2 regions of the Aeromonas sp. R6-2 genome follow, and region 2 is predicted to be linked to the other one. Evidence: riboswitches for the same ligand, from Rfam matches in the RefSeq annotation. Region 2 holds a riboswitch; the other holds the start of a gene.

Region 1 (10,365 bases), on a different contig from region 2:
TGATGGAGGTGGGCTTCCCCGTCTCCTCCCCCGGTGACTTCCAGTCGGTGCAGACCATTGCCCGCCACATCAAGAACAGCCGGGTGTGCGCCCTGGCCCGCGCCCTGCCCAAAGACATCGACGCCGCCGGTGAGGCGCTGCGGGTGGCCGAGGCCTTCCGCATCCACACCTTCATCTCCACCTCCTCCATCCATGTGGAGAGCAAGCTCAAGAAACGCTTCGAAGATGTGCTGGAGATGGGCGTCGGCGCCATCAAGCATGCCCTGCGCTACACCGACGACGTGGAGTTCTCCTGCGAAGACGCCGGCCGCACCCCGATTGACAACCTCTGCCGTATGGTCGAGGCCGCCATCAAGGCCGGCGCCCGCACCATCAACATTCCCGACACCGTCGGCTACACGGTACCGACCGAGTTTTCCGGCATCATCCAGACCCTGTTCAACCGGGTGCCCAACATCGACCAGGCCATCATCTCGGTCCACTGCCACGACGATCTGGGCCTCTCGGTGGCCAACTCCATCGGCGCCGTGCAGATGGGGGCCCGTCAGATCGAGTGCACCATCAACGGTATCGGCGAACGCGCCGGTAACTGTTCACTGGAAGAGGTGGCGATGATCCTCAAGACCCGCGCCGACATCCTGGGCCTCGAGACCGGTCTTCGTCACAACGAGATCCATCGCACCAGCACGCTGGTCAGCCAGCTGTGCAACATGCCGGTGCAACCCAACAAGGCGATCGTCGGGGCCAACGCCTTCTCCCACAGCTCCGGCATTCACCAGGACGGCGTGCTCAAGGCGAAAAATACCTATGAAATCATCACCCCCGAGAGCATTGGCCTGACCCAGAACAACCTCAACATGACCTCTCGCTCCGGCCGTCATGTCATCAAACACCGCATGGAGCAGATGGGGTACGACGAGAGCAGCTACAGCCTCGACGATCTCTATGCCAAGTTCCTCACCCTGGCCGACAAGAAGGGGCAGGTGTTCGATTACGACCTGGAGGCGCTCGCCTTCTTCAGCCAGATCCATGAAGAGCCCGAGCACTTCAAGCTGGAGTATCTGGGGGTGCAGAGTGGCAGCTCCGTGCTGGCCACCGCCTCGGTCAAGCTCAAGGTAGGTGACGAGGTCATCAGCGAGGCCGCCACCGGCAACGGCCCGGTCGACGCCGTCTACCAGTGCATCAACCGCATCATCGGCTATGAGATCCGCATCGACAAGTACGCCCTCAAGGCCAAGGGGGAGGGGGAAGATGCCCTCGGCCAGGTCGACATCGTCGCCGAGTACAAGGGGCGCAAATTCCACGGCATGGGCCTGGCTACCGACATCATAGAGTCGTCGGCACACGCCCTGCTTCACGTCATCAACAGCATCTGGCGCGCCGATCAGGTGGCCGAACAGATGGAACGCAACAACAAGATCAAGACGGAGACTGTGTAAACATGACGAGCTATCGGATCGCGGTATTACCGGGGGACGGCATTGGCCCCGAGGTGATGGCCGAAGCCATCAAGGTGCTGGCGAAGGTACAGGCCAAATTTGACTTCAGCCTGGAGTACAGCTGGCACGACGTGGGCGGCATCGCCATCGACAACCACGGCACCCCGTTGCCCCACGGCACCATCGCCGGCTGCGAGGCGGCCGAGGCCGTGCTGTTTGGCTCGGTGGGTGGCCCCAAGTGGGAGCATCTGCCCCCCAACGATCAGCCGGAGCGCGGCGCCCTGTTGCCCCTGCGCGCCCACTTCAAACTCTTCTCCAACCTGCGTCCGGCCCGTCTCTACACCGGCCTCGAGCACTTCTCGCCCCTGCGCGCCGACATCTCGGATCGCGGCTTTGACATCCTCTGCGTGCGCGAGTTGACCGGCGGCATCTACTTCGGTCAGCCCAAAGGCCGCGAGGGAGAAGGCACCACCGAGAAAGCCTTCGACACCGAGGTTTATCACCGTTTCGAGATCGAGCGTATCGCCCGCCTCGCCTTCAACACCGCCCGCGGCCGCCGTGGCAAGGTGACCTCCATCGACAAGGCCAACGTGCTGGCCTCCTCCGTGCTGTGGCGCGAGGTGGTCAACCAGGTGGCCAGGGAGTTCCCGGATGTGGCGGTGAGCCACATGTATATCGACAACGCCGCCATGCAGCTCATCAAGGATCCGGCCCAGTTTGACGTACTGCTCTGCTCCAACCTGTTTGGCGACATCCTCTCTGACGAGTGCGCCATGATCACCGGCTCCATGGGGCTGCTCCCCTCCGCCAGCATGAGCGAGTCGGGCTTCGGCCTCTACGAGCCGGCCGGTGGCTCGGCGCCGGACATCGCCGGCAAGGGCATCGCCAACCCTATCGCCCAGATCCTCTCTGCCGCCCTCTTGCTGCGCCACAGCCTGGGGCAGCACGAAGCGGCCGACGCCATCGAGCAGGCGGTCGCCCAGACCCTGGCCGAGGGCTGGTTTACCGGTGATCTGCACAGCGAGGGGGCCCGCCACCCGGTGCAGAGCACGGCCGAGATGGGCAGCCAGATCGCCGCCCGCATCTGAGCGAAGCGCACATAACAAGGACACAGAGCAATGGCCAAAACCCTTTACCAGAAAGTCTTCGACGCCCACGTAGTGCGCGAGGTGGACGGCGAAACCCCCCTCATCTACATCGACCGCCATCTGGTGCACGAGGTAACCAGCCCACAGGCCTTCGACGGTCTGCGCGCCATGAATCGCCGGCTGCGTCGCCCGGATCTGACCTGGGCCACCATGGACCACAACGTCTCCACCACCACCAAGGACATCGCCGCCTCCGGTGAGATGGCACGCATCCAGATGGAGACCCTGGCCACCAACTGCAAGGAGTTCGGGGTTCGCCTCTACGATCTCAACCATCAGTACCAGGGCATAGTCCATGTGATGGGGCCCGAGCTCGGCATCACCCTGCCCGGCACCACCATCGTCTGTGGTGATTCCCACACCGCCACCCACGGCGCCTTCGGGGCCCTGGCCTTTGGCATCGGCACCTCCGAGGTGGAGCACGTGATGGCCACCCAGACCCTGAAGCAGGGGCGCGCCAGGACCATGCGCATCACGGTGCGCGGCAAACTGGCCGAGGGGATCAGCGCCAAGGACGTGGTGCTCGCCATCATAGGCAAAGTCGGCCACGCCGGTGGCACCGGCTATGTGGTGGAGTTCGCCGGTGAGGCCATCGAGGGGCTCACCATGGAAGGGCGCATGACGGTGTGCAATATGGCCATCGAGCTCGGCGCCAAGGCGGGCATGATAGCCCCCGACCAGACCACCATCGACTACATTCGCGGCAAGGTGTTCGCCCCCCAGGGCGAGGCACTGGAGCAGGCCATCGCCGACTGGCAGAACCTCAAGAGCGACGAAGGTGCCCACTTCGATGCCGAGGTAGTGCTCGACGCCGCCGACATCGCGCCGCAGGTGACCTGGGGCACCAATCCGGGCCAGGTGATCGACGTCAACACCCCGATCCCTTCCCCCGAGAGCTTTGACGATCTCATCGAGCAGCAGTCCGCCCGCAAGGCGCTCGAATACATGGGGCTGAGCGCCGGTCAGAAGCTCACCGACGTGGCCATCGACAAGGTGTTCATCGGCTCATGCACCAACAGCCGCATCGAGGATCTGCGCGCCGCCGCCGCCATCGCCCAGGGGCGCAGGGTCGCCGCCGGCGTGCAGGCGCTGGTGGTGCCGGGCTCCGAACAGGTGAAGGCCCAGGCCGAGGCCGAGGGGCTCCACAAGATCTTCATCGAAGCCGGTTTCGAGTGGCGTCTGCCGGGGTGTTCCATGTGCCTGGCCATGAACAACGACCGCCTGCAACCGGGGGAGCGCTGCGCCTCCACCAGCAACCGCAACTTCGAAGGGCGTCAGGGACGTGCCGGCCGCACCCATCTGGTGAGCCCGGCCATGGCCGCCGCCGCCGCCGTGACCGGTCACTTCACCGATATCCGCACCCTGTAAGGAGAGAGCGATGACAGGATTTACCCAACACACCGGGCTCGCCGCACCGCTCGACAGCGCCAATGTGGATACCGACGCCATCATCCCCAAGCAGTTTCTGCAGAAGGTGAATCGCATCGGCTTTGGCAAGCACCTGTTCCACGACTGGCGCTTCCTCGATGATGCCGGGCAGCAGCCCAACCCCGAGTTCGTACTGAACCAGCCCCGTTTTGAGGGTGCCAGCATACTGTTGGCTCGCGAGAACTTCGGCTGCGGCTCGAGCCGTGAGCATGCCCCCTGGGCGCTGGCGGATTATGGCTTCAAGGCGATGATTGCCCCGAGCTTTGCCGATATCTTCTACGGCAACGCCATCAACAATGGCATGGTGCCGGTACGTCTGAAGGAGGAAGAGGTAGACGCCCTGTTCCAGCTGGTCGCCGCCCACCCGGGCCAGACCATCACGGTGGATCTGGAGGCCTGCCAGGTGCGCGCCGGGAATCTCTGCTTTGACTTCGAGATTGACCCCTTCCGCCGTCACTGCCTGCTCAACGGACTGGACAGCATCGGCCTGACCCTGCAGCACGACGACGCCATCAAGGCGTACGAGGCCAGGCAGCCGGCCTGGCTCTGAGAGCGGCCGACACACTAGAATGGGAGCGTTTGCTCCCATTTTTTATGGATGACTATGCGCCTGCTCCCCCTGATCTGCCTCCTGCCCCTGCTGGTGACGGCCAAACAGCTCTCCTTCACCCACCAGGGTGAAGAGGTGCGGGTGCGCTGGGAGCAAGGCAAGGAGGCAAAGAGCCTGAGCTACCAGCTGGCCCCGGGCAAGATCCCCCCTCTCATCGCCTTTCCTCCCGAGCGGTTTCGCCGGGAGATACTGCAAGGGCTGCTGCAGCAGGGGCAGAGCCAGTTTCCCACCGTCGCGTTCCGGCTGGGGCGGGATGGGGAGCTCAACCTGTCGGCCCGCCGTCAGGAGAGCGTCAACCAGGCGATGGAGTGGCTCAACAAGCGCCGCCCCGAACTCGAGCAGGCCTGGCTCAGTCGTTACTACTTTCAGACCTTCACCGATCCGGCCGGTGCCGAGGCGGTCAAGCAGGATCATGTGCGCATCGCCATGGAGAGCCGGGAAGAGCTGGCCCCCCTCGCGAGTCAACTCAAGCAGGAGGGGGGAGACGAGATGGCCGCCAGACGCAAGAGTGCCGAGGCGGTGCTCGCCTTCGTCCAGGCCATCCCCTATGCCCTGCTCGACAACAGTGGCGTGCGCGGTGGCCGCGGCTTCTTGAGCCCGCGCCAGGTGTTGCTGCAAAATCGGGGGGACTGTGACAGCAAGGTGACGTTGATGGCGGCCCTGCTCGGACAGATCCATCCAGAGATGAGACAGTTGATGATCTTTACGCCGGATCACGCCCTGCTGGGCCTGGCCCTGCCGGCGAGTGCCGGGGAGCAGAAGCTGGAGTGGGAGGGAGAGAATTATCTCTTGATGGAACCGACGGGCCCGGCCGAGCTGCCCATCGGGCAGTTGGCGCGGACCAGCCAGGTGATGGTAGAGAGCGGGCAGTTTCGTGCCCAGCCGGTTCAGGCGACGGTGAGAAACTCCACCGCCAGTCGATAACCCCCCTCCTCATCCGTGATGCGGATGATACGCGCCTCCGCTGCGAAGGGAGGCAGCAGATTGCTGGAGGTCGCGAGGTTGATCCTGATGGGCTCGTCCGGATTAATCTGATCCGTCTCGATAAAGATCCCCATGCCGTTGGCGCTGAGATCCCGGCAGATGCCGGTCAGGTGTTGCGCCCCCTGATGCAAGGACACTGGCGCATTGATCACCATGCGCTGAAAGGCCCTTCTCTCCCTGCTCGAATCGATCACGCTCACTCCTCCATTTGTTCTGGCTCACCCCATCAAACGTTAATACAATGTGCCGCGTCGCTCAAACGGGGTGCAGTCACCTGCTGAGATTATACCCGTCGACCTGATCCAGATAATGCTGGCGGAGGAATTTGAGGCACGGCGCTCACTTTGCGCCCCCATCCGTCGGCTCCTGACAAGGAGTTTCCCCATGATTCGTTCTGCCCTGGCCACCCTGGCCCTGATCTCGAGCCCGCTCATGGCCGAGACCCTGACCGTCTATACCTACGATTCCTTCACCGCCGACTGGGGACCGGGTCCCAAGATCAAGCAGGCCTTCGAGAAGGAGTGCGGCTGTACCCTCAACTTTGTGGCGCTGGAAGACGGAGTCGCCATCCTCAACCGGCTGCGTCTGGAAGGGAAACACGGCAAGGCAGACCTGGTGCTGGGACTCGACGATGGGCTCATCGGCGAGGCTCGCCAGAGTGGCCTGTTTGCACCTCACCAGACCGATCTCGCCCCGCTGACCCTGCCGGGCGGCTGGCAGGATGACACCTTCCTCCCCTACGACTACGGCTGGTTTGCCTTCGTCTATGACGGCAGCAAGCTCAAGAACCCGCCAACCAGCATGAAGGCCCTGCTCGAGCGCGATGATCTCAAGGTGATCTACCAGGATCCGCGCACCTCCACTCCGGGCCAGGGATTGATGCTGTGGATGAAGTCCCTCTATGGGGATGAGGCCGCCAGCCAGTGGCAGAAGCTGGCCGCCAAGACGGTCACCGTCACCAAGGGATGGTCCGAAGCCTATGGCATGTTCCTCAAGGGAGAGGCGGACATGGTGCTCTCTTACACCAGCTCCCCGGCCTATCACCGCATCGCCGAGAACCAGCAGCAATACCACGCGGCCATGTTCGACGAGGGGCACTACCGCCAGGTCGAAGTGGTGGCCCGGCTCACCGGCAGCCAACATCCTGAACTGGCCCAGCGTTTCCTCAACTTCGTGCTGACGCCGGCCTTTCAGGAGGCAGTGGCCACCGGCAACTGGATGTACCCGGTGACCCAGGCCACTCTGCCAGGGCCCTTCGCTACCCTGCCTACCCCGGCCAAAACCCTCAGCATAGCCCCGGCCAGGGTGGCCGAAGAGCGCAAGGGGTGGATCCGTGAGTGGCTGCAGGCCGTCACCCGCTGATGCGTTCGCTCTGGTGGCTGCCGGGGAGCCTCTCCGGCAGTCTGATCCTGCTGCTTGGCTTGGCCCCTCTCGGGGCCCTCTTGTGGCAGGCGGGGGAACTGACCCCCCTGGCGCTGTTGCAAGACCCCTATCTGCGCCATGTGCTGATCTTCAGCCTGAGTCAGGCCGCCCTCTCCACCGTGCTCAGCCTGGGGCTGGCCATTCCCCTGGCCCGCGCCCTGTCGCGCCGCCACTTTCCGGGGCGACGCCTGCTCATCAAGCTGTTCGGCCTCTCCCTGGTGCTGCCGGTCATCATCGCCATCTTCGGCATCGTCACGGTGCACGGCCAGCAAGGCTGGGTCGCCTGGCTGCTGCGGCACGCCGGCATCGAGGTGGGCAACTACCTCTACGGCCTCACCGGCATACTGCTGGCTCACGTCTTCTTCAACATGCCCCTGGCGGCGCGTCTGCTGCTGCAGGCCATCGAGGGGATCCCCGACTCGAGCTGGCGACTGGCCAGCCAGCTGGGACTGAACTCGGGTCAGCTGTTTCGGGTGCTGGAGTGGCCCGTGATACGCAGTCACCTGCCGGGGCTTGCCAGCCTCATCTTCATGCTCTGCTTCACCAGCTTCACGACCGTGCTGGCCCTGGGGGGTGGCCCCAAGTCGACCACCCTGGAGGTAGCCATCTATCAGGCCCTGCGCCTCGACTTCGATCTGGCCACGGCGGGCTCCCTGGCCCTGCTACAACTGATCCTGAGCGGCCTCATCCTGTGGGGTCAGCACAAGCTGCAACGCTCGACCCCCAGCCGGATCGCACCGGACCGCCGGGCCGAGCGCCCGGATCGACACCACTGGCAGACCCGGCTCTGGGACGCCCTGATCCTCACCCTGGCCATCGGGATCTTTTTGCCCCCCTTGCTCGCCATCACAGGCGCCGGATTGACCCCTGATCTGCTGACGGCGCTCGCCAGCGAGCGCCTCTGGCAGGCGACAGCTCTCTCCCTGCAGATCGCCTTGCTGGCCGGCCTGCTGGCGCTGCTGTTAGGGGGAGGCCTGCTACTCACCAGCCGCCACCTGAGGCTGCGTCGTCGGGAACGGCGCCATGCCGCCCTGTGGGAGGCGAGCGGTTCGCTGATTCTGATGCTGCCGGCCGTGGTGATGAGTACAGGTCTCTTCATCCTCTTCATGCCCTGGGTCGATGTCTTCGCCATTGCGCCCTGGCTGGTGATCCTGGTCAATGCCCTGATGGCACTCCCCTACGTGATCCGCACCCTGTCCGGCCCCATGCAGCTGGTAGCCCGCCAGTACGATCGCCTGGGCGACAGCCTGGGCGTGCTCGGCTGGCAGCGCCTGCGACTCATCGAGTGGCCCCTGCTGCGCCGCCCGCTGGCTCTGGCCCTGGCCTTGGCCATGACCCTCTCCCTCGGGGATCTCGGCGCCATCGCCCTGTTTGGCAGCAGTGAGCTGGCGACCCTGCCCTGGCTGCTCTATCAGCAGCTCGGCAGCTATCAGCTGGGGCCGGCCGCCGCCACGGCCCTGCTGCTGCTGCTCCTGTGCCTGGCCCTGTTTGTGCTGACCGAGCGTATGCTTGGAGGTAAAGATGCTCATTCTTGACAACCTGACGGCTCGCTACCCGGACTGGAGCGTCACCTTCTCCACCCGGATCGAGTGCGGGGAGATAGTCGCCCTGACAGGGCGCAGCGGCGCCGGCAAGTCGACCCTGCTCGGCATGCTGGCGGGCTTTGTGCCCGTCACCGCCGGACGGCTCACCTTCTCCGGCCGCGACCTCTTGCCCCTGACACCGGCCGAACGTCCCCTCACCACCCTGTTTCAGGATCACAACCTGTTCTTGCACCTGACGGTGCACGACAACATCGCCATCGGCCTGCACCCGGGTCTGCGACTGAGTCATGAGCAGCGAGAGCAGGTCACCCGGGCCGCCGCACGGGTGGGGCTGGAATCCATGCTGGATCGCCTGCCCGAGCAGCTCTCCGGTGGCCAGCAGCAACGGGTCGCCCTGGCCCGCGCCCTGGTGCGAGATCGCCCCCTGCTGCTGCTCGACGAGCCCTTCTCGGCGCTGGACCCGGCCCTGCGCCGGGAGATGCTGGATGAGGTGACCCTGCTGGCGCGCAGCCGCGCCACGACCGTGTTGATGGTCACTCACCACCCGGAAGATGCTGCGCTCATCGCCGACCGGCTACTCTTCGTCGATGAGGGGCGCATCGCCTTCGACGGTACGCCACAAGCCCTGGCCAATCCCCCCCTGCCGGCCCTGGCCGCCTATCTGGGCAAACGCCCATAGAGAAAGGGGAGCCCGGGCTCCCCTTCTCGCTTACCGCCAGCTGGCAGCGGTTTACAGGTTCTCTTCGGCGAAGGAGGCGAGGCGACTTCGCACCACGCCGTTGAGATAGACGTTGGCACTCCCCTCGAAGTCCTTGAATCGCTCCACTATGTAGGTGAGACCCGAGGTGACCGGACTGAGGTAGCTCGAGTCGATCTGCGCCAGGTTGCCCGAGCAGACGATCTTGGTCCCCTCGCCACAACGGGTGATGATGGTCTTGATCTGGGAGGCGGTCAGGTTCTGGCACTCGTCCAGTAGCACGAAGGTGTTCTGGATGCTGCGCCCACGCATGAAGTTGACCGATTTGAACTGGATATTGGCCTTCTCCATGATGTAACTGAGCGACCCGCTCATGTTCTCGTCCTGCTTGTGCAGCACCTCCAGGGTATCCGTGATGGCCGCCAGCCAGGGCATCATCTTCTCTTCCTCGGTGCCGGGCAGGAAGCCGATGCTCTCGGCAATTTCCGGGGTATTACGGGTGACGATGATCTTGTCGTAGATCCCCTTCTCGATGACCAGCTCGAGGGCTGCCGCCATCGCCAGCAGGGTCTTGCCGCAGCCGGCAGGCCCGGTCAGGATCACCAGATCGATATGGGGATCGAGCAGGGCGTCGAGGGCCATGCCCTGATAGACGTTCTTGGGGTGCACTCCCCACGCCTTGCGCGACATCAGGCGATCACGGCTGATATCCCGCAGACGAACCTTGCCCCCCTCATGGCTCAATACCCGGGCCGCGAAGAATTGCTCCTCATCGATGAGATACTGATTCACATGCACCGGTTCGAGCAGCCCCTCGTCGATGACGTGTACCGTCTCTCGGCCATGGGTCTCGCTGTCGCACTCTCCGACCCGCTCCCAGAAGCTGCCGGGCACTTCCTGAAAGCCCTTGGCCAGCAGGTGGATATCATCGATCAACTGGTCGCTGCGATAGTCCTCCACATGAGCCAGGCCCGCCCCCTTGGCCTTGAGGCGCATGTTGATGTCCTTGGTCACCAACACCACCTGGCGCTTGTGCTCATGTTTTTGCAGGTAGAGAGCCGCATTGATGATGCGGTTGTCTGCCTCCTTGTTG
Region 2 (10,365 bases):
AGCGCCATCAGTCACTCTCTCTCCCTGCTCGATTGTGCCATCTGGGGGGCGATCGCCCTGATGGTTCAGGTGGCGGCATTTATGGTGATGAGGCTGTGGCTTAAGGACCTTTGCGAGAGGATTGCTCGTGGAGAGATGGCCAGTGCCATCCTGCTGGCGGCTATCTCCCTGGCCGTCGGGTTGCTCAACGCCGCCTGCATGACCTATTGAGGGGCCCATGAAGAGCAACAACAAACGCAGTAGCCGGGTGGCGCTGGTGATGATGGTACCGACCGCCTCACTCTGGCTGCAGGGGTGCAACGAGCGTCCCGAACTGGCTTATGTCTACTACTCGGCCCAGGCCTGTGCCGCTTCCCCCGAGAATGATCCTGCTCAGTGCCGCTTGGCCTTCGATGAGGCCCGTGCCAGGCATATGATGCGAGCCCCCCACTATCCCGATCGTGCCGAGTGCGAGGCCGACTTCGGGGTGGGGGGCTGCGAGGGCGAGGTTCCCCGCATGCGGGCATTTCTGGCGAGCGGCGTGGCCCGTGGCTCCACGCCCAATCCGAATATCCCGACCCAGCCCCTCTATCAGCGCATCAATGAGCCTTACTCATTGCGCACCGCCCAAGGGGTCGGCTTGCCTGCCGGTGGTGGCCTGGTGCAGGTGTGTCAGAGTGCAATGACCCTGGCGCCGGCGCTCGCCGTGCGTCGGGGTGGCTTTGGCGGTGAGGCGGCACGACGGGCGGCCTATTGTCAGAGCAGTGGAGGTTAGGCGTGGAACGCATCCTTATTACCGAACGCCCCGACTGGCGAGAACAGGCCCGCGAGCTTGGCTTCGAGTTTCACACCTTCGACGGAGAGCCCTATTGGGATGAGCGCGCTTACTATCGCTTCACCCTGCGCCAGATAGAGGATGATCTGGAGGCGCCGACCGAAGAGTTGCACCAGATGGCCCTCTCTCTGGTGCCCGAGATAGTGGCCAGCGAGGCGCTGCTGACCCGGTTGGACATCCCGCAGTATTGCTGGCCCGCCCTGGAGGACTCCTGGCGGCGCCGGGATCCTCATCTCTATGGCCGGCTGGATCTCGCCTATGACGGGCGTGGGCCCGCCAAGCTGCTGGAGCTCAACTACGATACCCCCACCTCCCTCTACGAGTCCGGTTTCTTCCAGTGGATCTGGCTAGAGGATCAGGTGCGCCGCGGTGTCTTGCCGGCCGGGGCGGATCAGTTCAACTCCCTGCAGGAGAAGCTGCAGAGCGCCTTCACCACCCATGGGCACGGCACGCCCCTGCATTTCACCTGTGTCGGCGATAACCTGGAGGACAGAGGCAATCTCGATTATCTCATCGACATCGCTCTGCAGGCCGGGTGCGATGCCCGTTTTATCGACCTGGTCGATATCGGTGAGTTGGCCGGTCAGTTGGTCGATCTGGAGAGCAAGCCGATCCGCGAGATCTTCAAGCTCTATCCCTGGGAGTTTATGGTGCGTGAGCCCTTCGGCCATACCCTGCTCACCAGCCAGACCCGTTTCATCGAGCCGGCCTGGAAGATGATCCTCTCCAACAAGGGGATCTTGCCCCTGCTGTGGCAGGCCTTTCCGGGCCATCCCAACCTGTTGCCCGCCTGCTTCGATGACTCCCCACGAGACTCGTTACCGCCTGGTTGGGTGCGAAAACCACTCTACTCACGGGAAGGGGCCAATATCGAGCTGGTGGATCATCGGGGTGAGCATCTGCAGGAACCGGGCCCCTATGACGACTCGGGTTATGTGCGCCAGGCATTTCATCCCTTGCCTTGTTTTGCCGGCAGTTACACCCTGATCGGCAGCTGGGTAGTGGGTGATGAGGCGGCCGGCATCGGCATCCGGGAAGATGCCACCCTGATCACCAAAGACAGCTCCCGATTCCTGCCCCATATCATCCTCGATCAGTAGATCCCCCTCACAGGGAAACTGGTCGGTCATGTTAATGGGTTGTACTTTGCAAAACCCCACTTATACTGGCGCCATCTTGTCGGAGTGCTGACCGTCGAACGACGCTAAGCTGAGACCGTTAATTCGGGATCCGTGGAACCTGATCAGGTTAAGACCTGCGAAGGGAAACAAGGGTAACTTGCGGGTTACCGCGCCAGGGAAGGAGCACCTTCCTGTCAGCCAGAGGCAGACCGCCTCTGGCCACTACAGGCGCACAGGGGGAGGCTGCCCCTACCGGTCGTCCATCAGGCGCCGGCTCTCCTGTCAGGGAGAGAGGGTCAGCAGGGTTGGACTGGGAAGAGAGACCCCATCGCCCACTCCCCCGAACACACCCCACCGCAAGTTCATCTTCTCCTCGAACTCCAGACAAGCAAACACCCATAACTTCAACCAGTTAATGTGAGTTTTGCTATGTCTACCCATGTATCTGATACCACCAAATCCAGCCGCCGCGAGCAGCGCTCCAGCGCCCAGACCTTTATCGATAACTTGAAGGGGATGGCTCACCCCAACTCCCGCCGCATCTTTATCGAAGGCTCCCGCCCCGACATCCGTGTGCCCCTGCGGGAGATCCAGCTGGCCGACACCTTCGTCGGCGGCACCAAGGAAGCCCCTCAGTTCGAGCCCAACGAACCGGTGCCGGTTTACGACACCTCGGGCCCTTATGGGGAAGAGGCCGCCCCCATCGACGTGCGCTGCGGCCTGCCGCGCCTGCGCGAACAGTGGGTGCTGGAGCGCGCTGACACCGACGAGCTGCCGGGGCTGAGCTCCACCTTCACTCAGGAGCGCCTGGCCGACGAGGGGCTGGATCACCTGCGCTTCGAGCATTTGCCGAGCGCCCGCCGCGCCAAGCCGGGCCGCCGGGTCACCCAGCTGCACTACGCCCGCGCCGGCATCGTCACCCCGGAGATGGAATTTATCGCCCTGCGCGAGAATATGGGCCGCGAGCGGGTTCGCTCAGAACTCTTGCGCACCCAGCATCCGGGTCAGGGCTTTGGCGCCAGACTGCCCCAGAACATCACGCCCGAGTTCGTGCGGGGTGAAGTGGCCGCCGGGCGCGCCATCATCCCCAGCAACATCAACCACCCGGAAGCGGAGCCCATGATCATCGGCCGCAACTTCCTGGTGAAGATCAACGCCAACATCGGCAACTCGGCGGTCACCTCCAGCATCGAAGAGGAGGTGGAGAAGCTGGTGTGGTCCACCCGCTGGGGCGCCGACACCGTGATGGATCTCTCCACCGGCCGCTATATCCACGAGACCCGCGAGTGGATCCTGCGCAACAGCCCTGTGCCCATCGGTACCGTGCCCATCTACCAGGCGCTGGAGAAGACGGGCGGCATCGCCGAGGATCTCACCTGGGAGCTATTCCGTGACACCCTGCTGGAGCAGGCCGAGCAGGGGGTGGACTACTTCACCATCCACGCCGGCGTCTTGCTGCGCTTCGTGCCCATGACCGCCAAGCGCCTCACCGGCATCGTTTCGCGCGGTGGCAGCATCATGGCCAAGTGGTGCCTCTCCCACCACAAGGAGAACTTCCTCTACGAACACTTTCGCGAAATCTGCGAGATCTGCGCTGCCTATGACGTGGCGTTGTCGCTGGGTGACGGCCTGCGTCCGGGCTCCGTCTATGACGCCAACGACGAGGCCCAGTTCGCCGAGCTGCGCACCCTGGGCGAGCTCACCAAGATTGCCTGGGAATACGACGTGCAGGTGATGATCGAAGGCCCCGGCCACGTGCCCATGCACATGATCGAGCGCAACATGACCGAGCAGCTGGAGCACTGCCACGAGGCGCCCTTCTACACCCTGGGCCCGCTCACCACCGACATCGCCCCGGGGTACGATCACTTCACCTCCGGCATCGGTGCGGCGCTCATCGGCTGGTACGGCTGCGCCATGCTCTGCTACGTGACCCCCAAGGAGCACCTGGGCCTGCCCAACAAGGAGGACGTGAAGCAGGGCCTCATCACCTACAAGATCGCCGCCCACGCTGCGGATCTGGCCAAGGGCCACCCGGGCGCCCAGATCCGTGACAACGCCATGTCCAAGGCGCGCTTCGAGTTCCGCTGGGAGGATCAGTTCAATCTGGCGCTGGATCCCGACACCGCCCGCGCCTACCACGACGAGACCCTGCCCCAGGAGTCCGGCAAGGTGGCCCACTTTTGCTCCATGTGCGGGCCCAAGTTCTGCTCCATGAAGATCACCCAGGATGTGCGCGACTACGCGGCGAAACTGGAGGCCGTTGAGATCAAGCTGGTGGGCATGGACGGCCAGCAGGAGCGGGTCGTGGCCGAGGTGGAGAGCGGCATGGCGCGGATGGCGGAAACCTTCAAGGAGACCGGCGGCGAGATCTACCACCAGGCGGCGACCCTGAAGCAGGCCGCAGGGGAGGAGGCGTGAGCAGCGAGCGCGGGGCTGTCAGCCCCGCCGACCTGTCCGCCATGACGGCGGCCCCGCGTCCCGTGGTCTGGACCATAGCAGGTTCAGACTCCGGCGGCGGCGCCGGCATTCAGGCCGACCTGCACACCCTGCACGACCTTGGCGTGCACGGCTGCTCGGTTATCTCCGCCATTACCGCCCAGAACTCGGTGGCGGTGAAGATGGTCGACCCCGTGCTGATGCAAACCTTCACCGCCCAGATCGACGCCCTGGGGCTGGATCTGCCACCCGCCGCCATCAAAATCGGCCTGCTGCCGACCCGGCTGCACGTGGAGGTGCTGGCCCGCAGGTTGTCGACTGTCGAGGCTTCCTTCGTGGTCTACGATCCGGTGGCCATCGCCAGCACCGGCACCCCCATGGCGGAGCCCGGCATGCTGGCGGCGGTGCGCGAGCACCTGCTGCCGCGCCTCTCCTTGATTACCCCCAACGGCCCCGAGCTGGAGGCCCTGACCGGCCTGCCCGCCACCAGTCCCGAGCTGGTGCGCCTCGCCGTACGGCGGCTCCGTGAACTCGGTGCCCGCGCCGTGCTGGTGAAGGGGGGTCACCTTGAATGGGGCGGGGATCTCTGCCTCGACTACTACCAGGACGAGACCCGCGAATTCTGGCTCGCCGCCCAGCGCCTCGATACCCGCCACGGCCACGGCACCGGCTGCTGCTACGCCAGCGCCATCGCCGCCGTAGTGGCACAGGACTACCCGGTGGAAGACGCCATCACCCTGGCGCGCGCCTACCTGCAACAAGGGCTGGCGGCGGCGCAGGGAGTGGGAGCGGGTCCCGGCCCCATCGCCCACCTGGGTTGGCCAGACAATCTTGCCCACTTCCCCCGCGCCGTGCTGGCGGGGTCAGCCCTGGATCGCCGCTTCGGCCTGTATGAGACAAGCAGTGCCCGCCTGCCGCAGGGCCCCTTCGCGCCGACCGAACAGAGCCTCGGCCTCTATCCGGTGGTGGATTCGGTCAAGTGGCTCAAACGCCTGCTGGGGCAGGGGGTCAAGACGATCCAGCTGCGGATCAAGAATCTGCCCGCCGCCCAGGTGGCACCGGCCATTCGTGATGCGGTCGCGCTCGGTCGCCGTCATGGGGCACGGCTCTTTATCAACGACTACTGGCAGCAGGCCATCGAGGCGGGCGCCTGGGGCGTACACCTGGGGCAGGAAGACATGGAGACCGCCGATCTCGCCGCCATTCAGGCGGCGGGGCTGCGCCTTGGCATCTCCACCCACGGCTACTTCGAGCTGATGCGCGCCCGCGAGCTGGCCCCCTCCTATATCGCACTCGGCCATATCTTCCCGACCAACACCAAGGCCATGCCTTCGCGCCCCCAGGGGCTGGAGCGGCTGCACCGCTACCGCGCCCTGATGTGCGACTGGCCGACGGTCGCCATCGGCGGCATCAGCGAGGAGCGGGTCGCGGCGGTCAAGGGGAGCGGCGTCGGCAGCATCGCCCTGGTTTCGGCCATTACCGGAAGCCGAGACTGGCAGGGGGCGACCGAGCGGCTGCTGGCTGCCGTGGGGGCGGGGGATGAGCCACGCTCGGCCTGTGTGATGCGGGAGGTGGAACATGCGCTCTGATGCCGCATCTCTCAGTGACAAAGAGTATCTCAGATATGGCCGCCAGCTGATGCTGGGGGAAGTGGGGGAGGCCGGTCAGGTGCGGCTAAAAGGCAAATCCGTGCTGATCGTGGGCCTGGGCGGGCTCGGCTCGCCGCTTGCCCTCTATCTGGCCGGGGCCGGGGTGGGCACCTTGTGGCTGGCCGATGGCGACACGGTGGATTCCAGCAACCTGCCGCGCCAGATCCTGTTCGATAGCGAGGCAGTCAACCACTCCAAGGCGGAGCTGGCCCGCGAGCGCTTGGCCGCCCACAACCCGCAGGTGGAGCTGATCGCCATCAACCAGCGGCTCGATGCCGCCAACCTGCCGGAGTTTGTGGCCGAGGTGGGTCTGGTGGTGGACTGCTGCGACAACCTGGCCACCCGCCAGGCCATCAACGCCGCCTGCGTGGCCCAGGGCAAGCCCTGGATCTCTGCGGCGGCTGTGGGCTGGCAGGGGCAGCTGATGGCGCGTACAAGCTTTGATCACGCCTGCTACGCCTGCCTCTATCCGCAGGATACGAAAGTCAGTCAGAGCTGCGAAACCAGCGGCGTCACCGGCCCATTGGTCGGGGTGATGGGCTCTTTGCAGGCGCTGGAGGCGCTGAAACTGCTGCTCGGGATGCCGAGCCCGGTCGCCGGCACATTGCGTCGTTTCGATGCGCTGACCCATCAGTGGCAGACCCTCACCTTGGCCCCCGATCCCGATTGCCCGGTTTGCGGGCAGCACAAGGAAATCACCCCATGACCTTGACCATTCGACTCAACGATAAAGCCCAGCCGCTGGCGGCAGGGCAGAGCGTGGCCGACCTGCTGGCCGCCCAGGACGTCCATCCCCAGGGGGTGGCGGTGGCCCTTAACGGCGCCGTGCTGCCACGAGGCCGCTGGGCCGAGACCCGTCTCAATGACGGGGATGAACTTCACCTCTTCACTGCCATTGCAGGGGGCTGACATGCTCAAGATTGCTGATCACACCTTCTCCTCGCGCCTCTTTACCGGCACCGGCAAGTTTGCCCGCCCGGATCTGATGGCCGCGGCCACCCTGGCGAGCGGCTCCCAGCTGGTCACCATGGCCATCAAGCGGCTCGAACCCGGCAAGGCTCACGACGATATCCTGAGCCCCTTGCTGCAACTCGGGGTCAAGCTCTTGCCCAACACCTCGGGCGCCAAGACTGCGGCCGAGGCGGTGTTTGCCGCCCACCTGGCCCGCGAGGCGCTGGGAACCAACTGGCTCAAGCTGGAGATCCACCCCGATCCGCGCTATCTGCTGCCCGATCCCATCGAGACGCTGAAAGCCGCCGAGCAGCTGGTCAAAGAGGGCTTCGTGGTGTTGCCCTACTGTGGCGCCGACCCCGTGCTCTGCAAACGGCTCGAAGAGGTGGGCTGCGCCGCCGTGATGCCGCTCGGCGCGCCCATCGGTTCCAATCAGGGGCTGGTGACCCGGGAGTTTCTCTCCATCATCGTCGAGCAGGCCAATGTGCCTGTGGTGGTGGACGCGGGCATAGGCGCGCCAAGCCACGCGGCCGCCGCCTTTGAGCTTGGCGCCGACGCCGTGCTGGTCAACACCGCCATCGCGGTGAGCGGCGACCCGGTTGCCATGGGCCGCGCCTTCGCTTTGGCCTGTGAGGCAGGCCGTAGCGCCTATAAGGCGGGTTTGGGGGCGCGCGGCGTGCAGGCCCAGGCCTCCAGCCCGCTCACCGATTTTCTGGGGGCTCTATGAGCGTGCACTTCGACCCCATCGAGGGCGTGAGTTTTCTCGATAGATGGCAGGCGCTGGAGTGGGACGACGTGGGGATGCAGGTGCGCGCCAAGACCGCCGCGGACGTGGAGCGGGCGCTGACCACCTCCCGCCGCACCCTGGCGGACTTTATGGCGCTGATCTCGCCGGCCGCCGAGGCCTATCTGCCCCGGATGGCGGCCGAGGCCGAGCGCCTCACCCGCCAGCGCTTTGGCAACACCATCGGCTTCTATGTGCCCCTCTATCTGTCGAACCTGTGCGCCAACGACTGCACCTACTGCGGCTTCTCCATGAGCAACCGCCTGAAGCGCAAGACCCTGAGCTTGGAGGAGATAGAGCGAGAGTGCCTCGCCATCAAGGCGCGGGGCTTCGACAGCGTGTTGCTGGTGACCGGCGAGCACGAGACCAAGGTGGGGCTCGGCTATTTCCGCGAAGTGATGCCCATCATCCGCCGCCACTTCAGCACGGTAGGGATGGAGGTGCAGCCCCTCTCCCAAGACGAATACGCCGAGCTGAAGACCTTAGGATTGGATTCCGTCATGGTCTATCAGGAGACCTACCACGCCCCCACCTACGCTCGCCACCATCTGCGCGGCAACAAGCGGGACATCGCATGGCGCCTCGCCACGCCGGATCGGCTCGGCCGCGCCGGTATCGACAAAATCGGCTTGGGGGCGCTGATCGGTCTCTCCTCGGACTGGCGCGCCGACAGCTACTTTGTCGCCGAGCATCTGAGCTGGCTTGAGCGCCACCACTGGCAGAGCCGCTATTCGCTCTCCTTCCCGCGCCTGCGCCCCTGCACCGGCGCTCTGGTGCCCGAGGTTGTGATGTCGGATCGCCAGCTGGCCCAGCTGATCTGCGCCTGGCGCCTCTTCTCGCCGACCCTGGACTTGTCGCTCTCCACCCGCGAATCCGCCACCTTTCGCAACGGTGCGGTGCGCCTTGGCATCACCCAGATGTCGGCCGAGTCGCGCACCCAGCCGGGGGGCTATGCGGACGGCGGCGAGGAAGAGCTGGAGCAGTTCGCCATCCACGACGACAGGCCGGTAGGGGAAGTGGCCGCCGCCGTGCGGCAGGCGGGGTTGCAGCCAGTGTTTAAAGACTGGGAACCCTTCTTGGGTCGATAGGGGCGGCCACGCCCCCTTTGCCGGTGGCATCTCGGCGTCCAGCCAGACTCCGTGCCTGTGGCGAGCAGGCACGGCTGCGCCGTGCAATCGTAGGGTCGATTAGCCGGTAGGCGTAATCGTCCGCTTTGCATTTTTTGGGGATGGTAGACGGCTCGGCTACACCGAGCAGGACGCGAGGCCGCCGGCCTCGAAGGGATTTCGCCCGCCCTTCGGGCCGGGGCGAGTGACTTTGGAAAGACCCAAAGTCACCAAAGGTCTTCTCCCCCGCTTATTCGCCCGACTTCGTCGGGGCCCTTCGTCTCACCCACTTGTCCGACGGCACGCGCCGACGGGCCATCCATGGCCCAGCGCCGCTCGCTCGACATCCTGTCTCGCGGCCTGGACAAGCGTGCTCGCCTCTGCGAATAAGAGGGGGAACCAAAACCGTGCCCACCATTCAGACTTGGCCTAGTGGGTTTATGTCACTAGTAGACACTCAGCTTCTGGTCTTGGCCGTATCGATCAGACGCCTGTTAATCGTGTCTCGCCATGCCGCCAGTCTCGCTATGTCTTGCTCAAGTTCATCAGGCTCTGGGATTGGGAGCCTTCCAACAATTGTTGCGGCATCGTGCTCGAACTTGGAGCACTTAGACATTCCTGCATCAACTTCCCGGTAGTCATCATCGGTCACAACGACAGACTTAAGGCGCTGTGTTGACACACCTTCACCGAACCGCTGGACCGCGCCGTTCAGCAACACCTCCTCGACACACCTCTCCCAAGCCAGGCGTAGCCGGCCGTAGCAAAATGCAGTCAGACGACGATGTTCATCTTCATCCCCATCCTTTTGCGCTCTACGAACCTCCACGAGTTCTTGCCGGAGCCTTGCCAGACGATCTTTGGTGCCCACCACGTCAAACGGCAGATCCTGCGAGTGCACACCATATCCTTGGGCTGTTCTGCGAATGTAGTTCTTGCTCAGCATTGACCCAAGTTCTTCGATCTTCTGCTCCAAGATGCAGAGGAAGTAGATGTCGTGGGTGAAGACGATCACCTGCCGGGTGAGTGACTCAAGGGCTAAACGATACGCCACCTCCCAACGGCGCCTGTGATCGAGTGATGACACTGGATCATCAAACACAATCCCGCCACGTCCTTTGCCAAGCTTTATCTCTGCCAGGAAGGATGCGATGGCAATAGCTCGCTGCTCCCCCTCACTGAGGATGGCGGCAGGCGAACCTCCACCAGGCAATTGAAGGACCAGCTTGAATTGGGTCTTTCCCCCTGGAGACTCTGGCTTCATTACGACCTGAAGTTGATGCACCTTGAGTAGTTTGAGTTCATCGTTGAGAGCGTCCGCCAGCTCCTTGCTGGCCGTTGTCCGCGAAAGCTCGGTAGACTTTCTGGAGATTGCTCGCGTATCCAAACCATCAATACACGCCTGAAGCTTACGGCAGGTCTCATGCTTGGTGATTGCCTCTAAGACAGCGGTCTTGACTTCCCCCAGGCGCACCCGTGCATCAAGCTCTCGCTTCTCAGC

The links. A riboswitch is a leader RNA that binds a small molecule or an ion and turns the genes downstream of it on or off. The one in region 2 is predicted to bind thiamine pyrophosphate.
Region 1: another riboswitch for thiamine pyrophosphate. It lies ahead of thiB (thiamine ABC transporter substrate binding subunit); the one in region 2 lies ahead of thiC (phosphomethylpyrimidine synthase ThiC).

The regions. Positions count from the first base shown of each region.
Region 1 covers NZ_JBFODE010000028.1:4,416-14,780, reverse strand. Annotated here, with positions in the region: gene leuA (2-isopropylmalate synthase) at 1-1,439, shown strand, start outside; gene leuB (3-isopropylmalate dehydrogenase) at 1,442-2,527, shown strand; gene leuC (3-isopropylmalate dehydratase large subunit) at 2,558-3,955, shown strand; gene leuD (3-isopropylmalate dehydratase small subunit) at 3,966-4,565, shown strand; gene AB5Y48_RS04170 (transglutaminase domain-containing protein) at 4,614-5,549, shown strand; gene AB5Y48_RS04165 (PilZ domain-containing protein) at 5,513-5,803, opposite strand; TPP riboswitch at 5,860-5,950, shown strand; gene thiB (thiamine ABC transporter substrate binding subunit) at 6,009-6,971, shown strand; gene thiP (thiamine/thiamine pyrophosphate ABC transporter permease) at 6,971-8,566, shown strand; gene thiQ (thiamine ABC transporter ATP-binding protein) at 8,553-9,254, shown strand; gene AB5Y48_RS04145 (PhoH family protein) at 9,306-10,365, opposite strand, start outside.
Region 2 covers NZ_JBFODE010000007.1:37,113-47,477, forward strand. Annotated here, with positions in the region: gene AB5Y48_RS01700 (DUF350 domain-containing protein) at 1-210, shown strand, start outside; gene AB5Y48_RS01705 (DUF1190 domain-containing protein) at 218-754, shown strand; gene AB5Y48_RS01710 (glutathionylspermidine synthase family protein) at 757-1,914, shown strand; TPP riboswitch at 1,985-2,098, shown strand; gene thiC (phosphomethylpyrimidine synthase ThiC) at 2,365-4,356, shown strand; gene thiE (thiamine phosphate synthase) at 4,353-5,963, shown strand; gene AB5Y48_RS01725 (ThiF family adenylyltransferase) at 5,953-6,729, shown strand; gene thiS (sulfur carrier protein ThiS) at 6,726-6,932, shown strand; gene AB5Y48_RS01735 (thiazole synthase) at 6,934-7,701, shown strand; gene thiH (2-iminoacetate synthase ThiH) at 7,698-8,846, shown strand; gene AB5Y48_RS01745 (AAA family ATPase) at 9,322-10,365, opposite strand, start outside.